Regions from separate parts of the Thermostichus sp. MS-CIW-25 genome, predicted to be linked through region 1. Evidence: riboswitches for the same ligand, from Rfam matches in the RefSeq annotation. Region 1 holds a riboswitch; each other region holds the start of a gene.
What was found. Region 1 has a riboswitch for cobalamin ahead of metE (5-methyltetrahydropteroyltriglutamate--homocysteine S-methyltransferase). Riboswitches for the same ligand answer to the same signal wherever they lie in the genome.

Region 2: linked by a shared signal. The riboswitch ahead of ACVWZ1_RS03410 (TonB-dependent receptor plug domain-containing protein) and the one ahead of metE (5-methyltetrahydropteroyltriglutamate--homocysteine S-methyltransferase) in region 1 are both predicted to bind cobalamin.
Region 3: linked by a shared signal. The riboswitch ahead of ACVWZ1_RS04910 (sirohydrochlorin chelatase) and the one ahead of metE (5-methyltetrahydropteroyltriglutamate--homocysteine S-methyltransferase) in region 1 are both predicted to bind cobalamin.

The regions. Positions count from the first base shown of each region.
Region 1 covers NZ_JBSSCS010000022.1:38,980-43,207, reverse strand. The annotation lists gene metE (5-methyltetrahydropteroyltriglutamate--homocysteine S-methyltransferase) at 1-2,179, opposite strand, end outside; cobalamin riboswitch at 2,638-2,842, opposite strand; gene ACVWZ1_RS09220 (ABC transporter substrate-binding protein) at 3,087-4,228, shown strand, end outside.
Region 2 covers NZ_JBSSCS010000005.1:71,807-76,034, forward strand. The annotation lists gene ACVWZ1_RS03410 (TonB-dependent receptor plug domain-containing protein) at 1-1,099, opposite strand, end outside; cobalamin riboswitch at 1,138-1,289, opposite strand; partial or broken gene ACVWZ1_RS03415 (hypothetical protein) at 1,585-1,768, shown strand; gene ACVWZ1_RS03420 (hypothetical protein) at 1,898-2,446, opposite strand; gene rsmH (16S rRNA (cytosine(1402)-N(4))-methyltransferase RsmH) at 2,623-3,552, opposite strand; gene aroA (3-phosphoshikimate 1-carboxyvinyltransferase) at 3,769-4,228, shown strand, end outside.
Region 3 covers NZ_JBSSCS010000008.1:56,579-60,806, reverse strand. The annotation lists gene ACVWZ1_RS04915 (heavy metal translocating P-type ATPase) at 1-1,740, shown strand, start outside; cobalamin riboswitch at 1,868-2,003, shown strand; gene ACVWZ1_RS04910 (sirohydrochlorin chelatase) at 2,034-3,077, shown strand; gene ACVWZ1_RS04905 (hypothetical protein) at 3,175-4,068, shown strand; gene ACVWZ1_RS04900 (PAP/fibrillin family protein) at 4,077-4,228, opposite strand, start outside.

The sequences.
Region 1 (4,228 bases):
TCACCTCCTCCCAGCGGCGGGTCTTGAGGCCACAATCGGGATTAACCCAAGTTTGCTCCACAGGCAAGTGGGCCAGTCCTGTGCGCAGCTGCTGCAGGATTTGCTCAACGCTCGGCACCGCAGGGCTGTGGACATCGTAAACGCCGTTGCCCACCTGGTGACGATACCCAGCCTGGGCAATTTGCAGCAGGGTTTTGTTGTTGCTGCGGCTGTTTTCAATGGAAAGCACGTCGGCATCCAGCCGCTCAATGTGCTCGATAATGTCCCCAAACTCTGAGTAGCACATGTGGGTGTGAATCTGGGTTTCCGGCTTGGCCCCGCCGGTAGCTAGGCGAAAGGCATCCACTGCCCAGCTGAGGTATTCTGGCCAGCGTTCTTTTTTCAGAGGTAGCCCCTCCCGCAGTGCCGGCTCATCCACTTGCACCATCACCGCTCCAGCCGCTTCCAGATCTGCCACTTCGGCTCTCAAGGCCAGGGCAATCTGCAAAGCCTGCTCCCGCCGGGGAATATCAACACGGGGAAAGGACCAGTTGAGCATAGTCACTGGCCCCGTGAGCATGCCTTTCACCGGCTTTTGGGTGTGGGACTGGGCTACTTGGAATTCCCGCACTGTCATGGGTTGGGGGCGAACCACGTCGCCGTAGAGAATGGGAGGGCGCACGCAGCGGCTGCCGTAACTCTGCACCCAGCCGTGTTCAGTGAAGGCAAAGCCTTCCAGCTTCTGGGCAAAGTACTCCACCATGTCGGTGCGCTCAAATTCCCCATGCACCAACACATCCAGGCCAATCTCTTCTTGAATGCGGATGCACTTGGCAATCTCAGCGTCAATGGCTGCTTCGTACTCCGCCTGCGAAACCTCCCCTCTTTTGTACTTAGCTCGCCACTGCCGCACCTCTGGAGTTTGGGGGAAGGAGCCAATGGTGGTGGTGGGCAAAGGTGGTAGCTGAACCTGCCGACTTAGGCGCTGCTCGTAGGGCAGGAATCGCTCGAAGTCCTGGAGCTTGAGGTTGGCCAAAGCCTGGCGCACTTGGGGGTTGGGGGGGCTAAACTGCGCAAAGCTCTGCCATTGCTGCTGGATTTCCGCCTGCTGGGCAGCAGTGTCTTCGCCGTTGAGGGCTCGCGCCAGGAGAGCTACTTCGGCCAGCTTCTGTTCGGCAAAGCTGAGGACATTTCTGAGGGGTTCCGGCAACTGGGCTTCCAGAGCAGCGTCGTGGGGCACAAATTGCAACGAAGCGGAAGGCTGCACCCGTAGGTTGGGAGCTACCCCCTGCAGCTCCCGCAGGCTGGCCAAGACGGTCTCAGGCTGAACCTTCCAGACATTCCGAGCGTCCACTACGCCAGCACCTAGGATCTGGTCAGCCGGAAAGCCATAGGTTCTTACCAGATCCAGGGTGTGGCCACGGGTAAAGTCAAGGCTAATGCCGGCCACCGGCAGTTGCACCACCCAGGGGTAAGTCTCCCCCAGGTCATCGAAGTAGGTGACCAAGTGGACAGGGATCCCGGCGGTTGCCAACTGGCGGTAGCTCATTTCCACAGCTTCCCGCAGGCCACTTCCCTGGCTGGTAACCAAAATGGGATCGTGAATCTGGACTTCTGGGATCCCCAGCTGTTTTAACTCCTGGAGGAGATCCCGGTACAGAGGAAGGAGCTTTTCCAAGTCCGCCCGCAGATCCCCAGATCGCTGGCTAAGGCAGAGCAAAGTCACTGGACTGAGGACAACGGGGCTGGTGCGCTCCCCTAGGATCCCTTGGGCCCGCCGAACTCTTTCCAAAAAATCCCCAAAGTTAGGACTGGGATCGGCTTCCGGCTCAATTTCGGGTACCAAGTAGTGGTAGTTGGTGTCAAACCACTTGGTCATTTCCAAAGCCGGCAGGCCCTCCCGCCCCCGCGCCATGGCAAAGTAGCGGTCTAAACCCGACAGACCTCGGAACCGAGAGGGGATCAGCCCCAGCCAGGTGGCCCAGTCCAGTACATGGTCGTAGAGAGTCTGATCCCCTACCGCAATGTGATCAATCCCAGCTTGTAGCTGAGTCTGCCAGGCTTGAGTCTCCAAATCCCAAAAGGTAGCCAGCAGAGCCTCTGACCCTAGGGCACCACTCCAAAAGCCTTCCAAAGCTTTTTTGAGCTCGCGGCGCTTGCCCATGCGGGCATACCCCAATGTCATGGTTTGTGCAGTCATGTTGTGTGCCATCCCAAATACTGAGTTTTCTAATTTTCCTGCGTTCAATTCGCCCTCAACTGGGATCCCGCCCGCCAAGGAAGAAACCGGCTGTTCCTCTCTTGCCTCTGGAACCCCAACAAAACACTGCCTTTTGCGCAAATAAAGATACTCAACGCAGCCAGCGATCGCAGTGGCTACTTGCCAGCCTACCGATTGAAGTCAGGAAGCCTGACATCTCACTCTTTCCTTCGCGTAGGCGGGCTGTAGATCTTGATAGATCTTGGTGCAACAGCACCCAAAATTTACTCTCTCCCGGCCAACTGGCTCAGAGTCTTGCTTGGGTTCTTGGACTTATTTCTACTGCTGAGGAGTACCGAAAGCTTGTGGGAGCAACGCCGGGAAAATGCTCAGGATAACGAAAGCAGAAACGAGCTAAAGCCAAGACAGTTACCATCTGTACCTCGCAGATGTTGTGAAGTTTAGAAAAACCATCGGCGGGCATTCTGACTGACACGGTTTTGGGGGACAAGATCTGGATCGGCAGCGAATGACTCTAGAGATTTGCTGCAGGACTTCTCCTAAACCGGATCACAGCTGCGGGACAGCGGCAGATTCTCACTGCTCTTTCCCCGTTTCCTCTGGCGGCTGATCCCCGTCAGAACCGATAGCTGAGCTACATCGTATCACGGAGTTCAGAGACGGGAGTAGAGTGCTTCAATCATCACCAAGCCAGCAGCCTTTGGAGCTACCAGACCTCACCTTTCACCCAGCGGTCTTGCAGGAAGTCATCGGAACCCTCTAAGCATCCTCCCCCCCTGCATTGCTCTCAAGATAAGGCAGTGATAGCTTAGCTGCCATTAAGTCTTGTCCAGGAGGCAAGGGGGTTTGCTCCTTTTTGCTGAAAAAGCGACAGATCGGGGTTTCTATGGCATCAAGCTTAAAAGTAACTGTGTGGTCTGTGGGCCTCTTCTTGCTGAGCCAGATGTGGGCTGGATGCGCTCAGAATGCTGCTGAGCGGACAGCTTTCGATCCAAAGCTAGCAGGATCCAGCGATCAAATCGTGCTGGCCATTGGAGGGGAAAGGGAAGAAGGATTTGATCCCACCCTGGGCTGGGGACGTTACGGTTCGCCTTTGTTCCAAAGCACTCTGCTGCGGCGGGACGAGAACCTTGAGATTGTAAACGACCTGGCGACTGGCTACACTGTCAGCCAAGATGGCCTAACCTGGACGGTAACCCTACGAAAGGATGCAGTCTTCTCCGATGGAAAACCTGTCACAGCAGCGGACGTGGCTTACACCTTTAACCAAGCAGCTCGGAGTGGTGGTCTGGTCGACCTAACCGCCCTAAAGGAAGCAGTAGCTATCGACACTCATACGGTGGAGCTGCGGCTGCAAAAACCCCAAAGTACTTTTGTCAACCGCCTCATCACCTTGGGTATCGTGCCTCAACATGCCCACGGGCCTGATTATGCTCGCAAACCCATTGGCTCTGGCCCCTACCGACTGGTGCAGTGGGATGAGGGGCAACAACTGATTGTGGAGGCAAATCCCTTATATTACGGCCAGACTCCTGGCATTCGGCGGCTGGTTTTCCTTTTCCTGGAGGAGGATGCAGCCTTTGCAGCAGCCCGAGCCGGACAGGTACACGTGGTTAGCGTGCCTCAGTCTTTGGCTAAGCAAACTGTTGAGGGCATGAAGCTTCACGCCATTCCCAGTGTGGATAACCGAGGGCTGATGTTCCCCTTTCCCCCTAAAACCGGTGCGACAACCCCAAAGGGATACCCCATCGGCAACGATGTGACTTCTAACTTGGCGATTCGCAAGGCGGTCAACTTCGCCATTGACCGACAGGCGCTGGTGGATGGAGTCCTAGAAGGCTACGGATCCCCTGCCTATGGCCCAGTCAGCGGTTTGCCCTGGGAAGAGCCGACCGCCAAGATTGAGGACAACAATCCAGACCTGGCCCGTCAGATTCTAGCTGAGGGAGGCTGGAGCGATAAAGATGGGGATGGGGTAGTGGAAAAAAACGGGCTGCGGGCTGAGTTCACCGTGCTCTACCCGGCCAA
Region 2 (4,228 bases), on a different contig from region 1:
AGAAGGTGGTGTTGCGAGCTGAAATGGATCGGTAGTCTGCTCCTAGAGTAAGCTCCAGGTTTTCAGCAGCCTTCCAGGTGTATTGCAGTTGGGATCCCCACCCCGTTCGCAGGATCTCATCCCGGGATCCCTGGCTTTGTGGGGCGCTGAAGCGATAGTTGAGGTCGTCAAAAAATACCCTAGCTTGCAGGGATCCCTTCTCTTGATTCCACAGCCAACTGAGATCTAACAGCAGGTCGTTGGTGTTTTGCACTGCATCGGGGGAGGGAAACTCGGTGCTGCCAGGCACCTGAAACGCTTTGTTGAGATAAAGGGCATTTCCGGTTAGGACTTGGCCTTCTGCCAATTGCCAGGTGAGCTTGGCTTGTAGGTTGTGGTACTCCACCGCCGAGTTTTCCCGCCTGCCGGCTTTGCCCAAACGCCTAATTTCAAAGGGAAAGTCGTTGTTGCTCTGCAGACGGCGATAGCTGACCACCCAGCCCAGATCCTGCACCTGGCCGCGGTTTTGGATCCCTTGCTCGTTGAGGCCGTAGCTGCCGATAGCCGCTTCCAGCACGGTCTCGGATCCCGGCTTTGGATCCAGCGTCACGATGTTGATGACCCCGCCAACGGCATCGGAGCCGTATAAGGTGGAGCCCCCACCTGGAGAGATCTCAATACGCTCGACCACATCTGTAGTGATCTGAGACAGATCGAACCCGCCAAAAAAGCCCAGGTCGTTAATGGGGCGGCCATCCAAGAGCACCAACACCTGGGCCGTTCGTCCTCCCCGCATAAACTGGGAGCTAAGGGCTCCCAACTGGGTTCCCGCCGTGCCGTCGCTGAGGATCCCGGGCAGGTAGCGCAGGGCCTCCTGAACGGTTCTTGCCCCTTGCTCTCGAATTTGCTGGCGGGTAATGACGTAAACCGGGCGGGAAGAATCCCGCAGCAAGCCGGGGCGACGAAAAGGCGTGGTGACGGGTTGATTTAAAATCTCGGCGCTAACGCCGGTTTCCAAAACCTCTTGAGCTGAGGGCGGGGAAGCTGCCGGCTGCGCCCACGCTGGGATCCCCAAAACAAAGCCCCCCAGCGCCAGGCTGAGACCTAGAATGGGATTCATTTTCCTAAAGCTCCTGATTCCGTGCGACGCGGAAGAAATGCGAGCCAAAACCGCAGGCGGGCATCCTGACTGAGGGCATGGGTCTAGCCCAAGCCCATCACAGTTGCGGCACAGCGCCGGATTTGCACCGGACTTTCCCCTTTACATGCCCTGGCTGATCCCCAGGACAACCTGTCGGTACAGCTTTCTCTGCGATTGCTCCGAAAAAGCCGTGCTAGGCATCATACATCCCCTGCTCTGGAGTTCCTATCCTGCCAGGGGGGATGTCATCCCCAGGGGTGAACGGGATCCCAACGGCAATCCCAGGGCTTCGGATGGGCCACATCCCATTTAGGCCAGATTTCTTCACTGCTTTGTAAGCAGTTGAAGGATAGCCCGCTGCTACTCCAGATCGCGAGGCCCAGGGATCCCTTAGCCTTTTAGAGAACAGAGCATGACTCTAGTCAATAATAAGCTCAACTATACTGAAAATAATGTATAATATGTTCAGTACGGATTACTACCAGTTGATCTTTCTGTTTACTTTCGAGTCTGCCAACATGGTAGCCAAAGCAAAGCAGAAAATTGGTAGTAAGACGACACGGAAACTGCGCTTTGGGTATTCTACTCAAAGCTTTGCGGGATACCGCCATTCTGGTTGGAAACAAACAGAATGCTATCGCTGCATAGTTGAACAGTGATGTTCAGCAGTGTTCAGCGTAAATGTATCAGATACGCTGAGACTTCACAAGACCCACAGCTTTTGGGAAAGCAAGATGGGGACGCTGGCCTAGCCGTCATGGGCGGGATCCGTATGAATTAGTACCCAACCGGATAGAAAAGAGGGGCTTTTTCGGTCGCGTGAGCGGCGCGGAGCGCTCTTTCTGGCAAAGCCGTTGCCTGGTGGGCTGGATCCGGCTCAACTTGGCCGGAAGAGGCAATCGGCACCTCAATCATCCGATCCGGTACCAGCGGCACCATTTCGGAGCGGTCGGCAATTTCCCGCAGAGAATTGGCGATGGATTCCTGAGTCAGCAGAAACTGTCGTTCGTTGCGCTGCATCTGCTGCCACACCTGGTAACGCTGGCTCCACCGGCTTTGGGTATGCACAGTCCAACTGTAAAGGCTTAACACTGAAACCCCAGAGAGGATAGCCATCCCTGTGGAGATCTGCTTCCACCAAGCTAGGTGTTCTGCCCAAGCCGAATGTCGGCTGCGAGGATGGGCTGATTTCAACTTCAAATCCAAAGGCTGGGTGCGGCTGGCCTGAACTGTACCGGAGAGGGGTCGGCTCAGAGCAGAAGACCGTCTGTGGCGACGAGGGTTTTTGGGACGATCAAGACCTGCGTTCAAAGGCTGGCTAACCATGGGGCTTAACCTCACACACACCAAGGGATCCGACGGTGCAGGACTGCCGGTTCCGCTTCACCCTAGTTCCCCGCGCCCCCCAACAGCAACCCCCTTCTCCCGATTCCCGGCCTCAGCAGGACAGCTGTCCGCTTCACGGTAGCCGATCTCTTGAGAGCGGGAGAACCAACCTAAACCTACATCTGACTGCTGCGGGCAGCCACTCGCAGTTTGGCAGAGCGGGCCCGTGGATTACGTTGCCGTTCCAGTTCGGAAGGGGACAAGGGCCTGGGGGTGAGCACCTGCCAACGGGGATCCCTGCGGAAGGCCCATTTCACCAAGCGATCTTCAAGGCTATGGAAGCTGATCACGGCCAACCTGCCGCCGGGTTTCAGCCAAGTGGGGGCTTGGGCCAGCAAGGTTTCTAAAGCCTCCAGTTCTCGGTTCACGGCAATGCGCAACGCCTGAAAGACGCGGGTGGCCGGGTGGATGCGGCCTCGCCGAGCTGCCGGAGGTACTGCCTGCCAAACCACCTGGGCCAACTGAGTGGTTGTGGCGAGGGGACGAGCCTGCTCGATGTGATGGGCAATGCGGCGGGCAAATCGCTCTTCGCCGTAACGGGTGAAAATCTCGATCAACTCTTCGACCGGGCGATGATTAACCCAATCGGCAGCGGTTTCCTGAGCGGCACTGGGATCCATGCGCATATCCAGCGGCCCCTCTCCGCGAAAGCTAAATCCCCGCTCAGGGCAGTCCAGTTGCGGCGAACTCACCCCCAAGTCGGCCACGATGCCATCGAAGGGAATCCCCTGCCCCTGCTCATCCCGAAAGCCATGCTGCTGCAGATCGAAATCGGCAAAATTGAGGTGCCACAGTTGGATGCGGCTGCCGGGGATCCCTTCTGCTGCAAAACGCGCTTGCGCCGCCTGCAGAGCCGCCGGATCCCGATCCAACCCCACCACTCGGGCAGCTCCCCCCCGCAGCAGCGCCAAGCTGTGCCCACCCCCTCCCAACGTCACATCCAGAAAAGTGCCGCCCCCCTGGGGTTGCAGGTAGGCCATCACCTCCTCGGTCAAAACGGAATCGTGTTGATACACCTTGCCAAGCACGGTCTGCGGGGGTTCTATTTCTGCTGCTACAAAGTTCAGTATCTGCAAAAAAAAGGCCGAGGCCAGGCCCCGACCGAGGAATCCATGTTGTTAAGGTGATCCTCTGGGAAAAGAGGGGTGGCCGTCAAAAGACAGGCTGTCTTGGGATCCCTGGTAAGATCTCTGGGGCATGAGTCCGGGCCTGAGTAAGATGAGACTGCTGCCGCTTTTGCCCAGTCTGCCATCAGAGTTGCTGTGTTGACTCACTCTTCTTCTACCGATATCCTCACTCTCTCGCCGGCCAAGGGCCTGCGCGGCCAAGTGAGCATCCCCGGCGACAAGTCCATTTCCCACCGCGCCCTGATGCTGGGATCCCTGGCCGAAGGAGAAACCACCATCCAAGGGCTGTTGCTGGGAGAGGATCCCCGCAGTACGGCAGCCTGCTTTCGGGCGCTGGGGGCAGATATTTCGGAGCTCAACAGCGAGTGTGTTCGCATTCGGGGAGTTGGCCTGGGCCAGCTGCAAGAACCGGCAGACGTGTTGGATGCAGGTAACTCCGGCACCACCTTGCGCCTGATGCTGGGGATCCTGGCTGGCCAGGCCGGGCGCTTTTTTGCCGTCACTGGCGATCGCTCCCTGCGCTCGCGGCCCATGGGACGGGTGGTAGAACCACTGCGGCAGATGGGGGCCAGCATTTGGGGACGGGCCGGTGGAA
Region 3 (4,228 bases), on a different contig from region 1:
GCTTTCTTCTATTCCATTTTCCCAACGGTTTTCCCCGACTCTTTCCATCGGCAGGGACTGCATCCCGATGTGTATTACGAAGTGTCGGCGGTGGTCACCACCTTGATCCTGGTGGGTAAGTGGATGGAGCAACGGGCTAAGGGGCAAACCTCCGAAGCCATTCGCAAGCTGATCGGGCTGCAACCGAAAACGGCAAGGGTAATCCGCCATGGGGTGGAGCAGGATATTCCGATTCGGGAAGTGCAGGTGGGGGATCGGATCCGAGTGCGCCCCGGAGAGAAGGTGCCGGTGGATGGGGTCATTCTAGAGGGATCCTCCACCCTCGACGAGTCCATGGTGACCGGCGAGAGCCTGCCTGTTGTCAAATCGGCGGGGGATGAGGTGATTGGGGCAACGCTGAATCGGACGGGCAGCTTTGTGATGGAAGCGCGGCGGGTGGGCAAAGACACGGTTCTGGCCCAGATCGTGCGCCTGGTGCAGGAAGCTCAGGGATCCAAAGCCCCAATTCAACAGGTGGCGGATCGGGTCACCTCCTGGTTTGTGCCGGCAGTGATCGGGGTGGCAGTTCTAACTTTCGTGCTCTGGTGGGTGTTGGCGGACAACCTGACGCTGGCCTTGGTGAACACGATTGGGGTGCTGATCATCGCCTGCCCTTGTGCGCTGGGGTTGGCAACCCCCACCTCGATCCTGGTGGCCACGGGACGAGGGGCGGAATTGGGGATCCTGGTGAAAAGTGCCGACAGCCTGGAATTGGCCCACCACTTGCGCACGGTGGTCTTGGACAAAACCGGCACCCTGACCGAAGGTCGCCCTACCGTCACCGATATTTGGGCTAATGGCTCCTCTCCCCTGACGGTGTTGCGCCTGGCAGCGGCAGTAGAGCGGCACTCGGAACACCCTTTGGCCCAGGCGGTGGTGCAGAAAGCCGAAGCGGAAAAAATTGCCATCCCTCCTGCCCAGCATTTTCAGGCAAGGGTAGGCAGTGGGGCAGAAGCCTGGGTGGAAGACCAGTGGATCCGCATCGGTCGGCTGAGCTGGCTACAGGAGATGGGGATCCCCTGGGATCCCTCTTGGTCAGAGCGGGTTCAGAATTGGGAAAGCCAGGGCAAAACGGTGATCGGCGTAGCCCAATCCCAGAGCCTGGTGGGGCTGTTGGCCATTGCCGATCCGCTCAAACCCACCTCTCCTGAGGCAGTGCAACACCTGCAACAGATGGGCCTAGAGGTGATCCTGCTAACCGGGGATAACCCCACCACGGCCCAAGCGGTTGCTCGGCAAGCAGGCATTCAGCGGGTAATTGCCCAAGTCCGTCCGGATCAGAAGGCCGCTTACATTCGCAGCTTCAGACAACCTCGACACCGGGTGGCGATGGTGGGAGATGGCATTAACGATGCTCCGGCTCTGGCAGAAGCCGATGTGGGGATCGCCATTGGTACAGGTACGGATGTGGCGATGGCCGCCAGCGATATTACCCTCATGTCGGGGGATCTGCGGGGAGTCGCCACAGCCATTCAACTCAGCCGGGCCACCCTCAACAACATCCGCCAGAACCTCTTCTTCGCCTTTATCTACAATACGCTCGGGATCCCGATTGCCGCTGGGGCGCTCTATCCCTTTACAGGCTGGTTGCTCAACCCCATGCTGGCGGGGGCAGCCATGGCCCTGAGTTCCGTTTCGGTGGTCGCCAATGCCCTGCGCCTGCGACACTTTCAGCCCCCCAGACCAGCGGGCCGGCGTTAGGCCCTCTCCCAGGGGCAAGGGGGATTAGCGCGGCAACAGTTTTGCTGCCCTTTGAGCATGAGTCTGCCGTACCGCTCATGCCTCAGGGCTATCTTCTGGCAGACAAGAACATCCCCCCCGGGAGCTTGGTGAATGGCAAGAGGCAAGCTAACCTAAAAAGCTCAGGCAGACTGGGGAAAGCGCGGTGCAAGTCCGCCACTGTGACGCAACTGTGATGGGATCCCTCCCTCAGCCAGAACACCCACCTGCCGTTGTCCTGTACCCCTTGCGATTCACAAGGAACGGAGTTTTTTGTGTTGAATACCCTCAGTGTTTCCCCTCCCCTTTCGGTTGGGCAGCTTGCTTCTCCTTCATTGCCCCTATTGCTTATCGGCCACGGATCCCGCGACCCTGAAGGGCGGCAAGCCTTTCTGGAGTTGGCCCAAGTCTACCAATCCCTCACTCCCCATCGACCGGTGATCCCTTGCTTTCTGGAGCTGACCCAGCCAACCATTGCCCAGGGGGTAGAGCAGTGCTTGGCCCAAGGGTGGCAGGAGATCGTGGCCCTGCCGCTGTTGCTGTTTGGGGCCCGCCACAACAAGTTCGATGTGACGATGGAACTGGATCGCCTGCAGGCCCTCTATCCCCAGTTGCGCATTCGTTACGGTGGGCCGCTGGGGATCCGCATCGAGATCCTGCAACTGCTGCGAGACCGATTGGCCGCTTTGATGGCCGCCCAACCGCAGCGGATCCCAGAGGCAGAAACCGTGCTCCTATTTGTGGGTCGCGGCTCCAGCGATCCTGAGGCCAATGCCGAAGCCTGTAAACTGGCTCGGCTGCTTTGGGAAGGATCCGGGTTTGCCGCTGTGGAGACCTGCTTTATCGGCATTACCCATCCCCGCCTGCCTGTGGGGTTGGAGCGGGCCTCGTCCTGGCAGCCGCGTCGGGTGATCGTGCTGCCCTACTTTCTGTTTACGGGGGTGTTGGTGAAAAAAATCGAGGCGGCAGTGGAGAAACAACGACAACGACAGCCGGAAATCGACTGGCTGATGCTGCCGGAATTGGGCCTTGTGGATACGGTGCTGCACAGCCTGCAGCAACTGGAGCAGGAAGCCCTACAGGGCCAAACCCAAATGAACTGCCACCTGTGCAAGTTTCGCCTGGCCGTGAGCGCAGAGGTTGGAGCTGGATCCAGCCATCACCACCCTCACGAGCCTCATGACCACCATCACGGGCACGGATCCCATCACCATCCTCATTCCCACCCTCACCACGACCACGGCCATACCCACGCAGCGGCTGGGGATCCCTGGGCCCAATTAGAGGGCTACCACCAACGGGCTTGGCAGGTGCCCTAAGAGGGAAACAGAGGCTGCTGGCGGGATAGACTGAGTGCAGACAGGCCATTTTTGAACCTGGTTTTCCCGCTCTAGCGGTTGTGATGACGAAAAAACGATGATGCTCTCCCGCTCCTCTTGGGTTTCAGGTGCCGCTGCCGCGGGGAGCGGGATCTTTGTTTTCGCCCTGGTGGTGGGGCTGTTGGATCAGATCTTGCCCACCCTGCCCAAGGTTTCCCTCTCCCTGGCCGGGATCCCTGGGATCCTGGCTGCCGCTGGGGCCTCCTATGGGGCCTGGCGGGTGGTTCAGATGGGTCTGCAATCGGCTTCCTGGAGCGACTTTCGAGAATCGCTGGTGGCGACCCTATCTCCCTTTGATCCCGCCGATTATGGCGGCAACCCTCGGCAACCCGAGGAGGATTCTCTCCCTTTGCAGTCGGTTGACGAGGATCCTCAAACCCAGATCCGCGATCGACAAATTCTTGATCAAGCTGAGCAGCAGACGGAAACTGAAACCGAAGTAAGCGAACACACTCAAGTAAGACTGCAGGGCGAGCAGCACCAGGATCAAGCTTCGCAGGCCAAGGCCCAACAGTTGCAGCCCCTACAAGAATTGTCATCACCTTCTTCCCCAAGCCCTGAGTCGGCAAAACCCACACCAGAGCCAGAGCTCAACCAAAAACTTCGCCAACTCCAGATGCAGGTCGCCACTCTGAAAATAGAACTGGAACTCCAAGAAATCCAACTGCAGCAGTTGGAGGTGAGGCGGACTCGGCTTCAGCAGCAGAAGCAGAAACTCAAGCACGTTCTGCGTCGCACGGCGTCCGAAAATCAAAGGCTGCGCTTCTTACAGGAGCAAAAAGCCCGGCAACTGGAGCAAACTCAGCAAGAGCTGCAAGCTTTGCGGGAGTCCTACCGCGCCTTGCAAGTTCTCCAGGAAATAGGCTTCACCCTAACCCAAAACCTATCTCACAAAATAGCCGAAACGGAACCCTCTAAGCCCTCCGGCTAGCCGAAGTCTCAACTCACCCGTTTCAGGACAAATACACTCCCCTCGCTGCCCCGACCCAGCCGCAAGTCTTCATCCAAATAGGTGATATCCAGCCAGCCCGTTGGCTCGCGGCGGCGAATATCGATTTGAATAGCCGGGATCCGCTCCGGAGCCCGCTCGA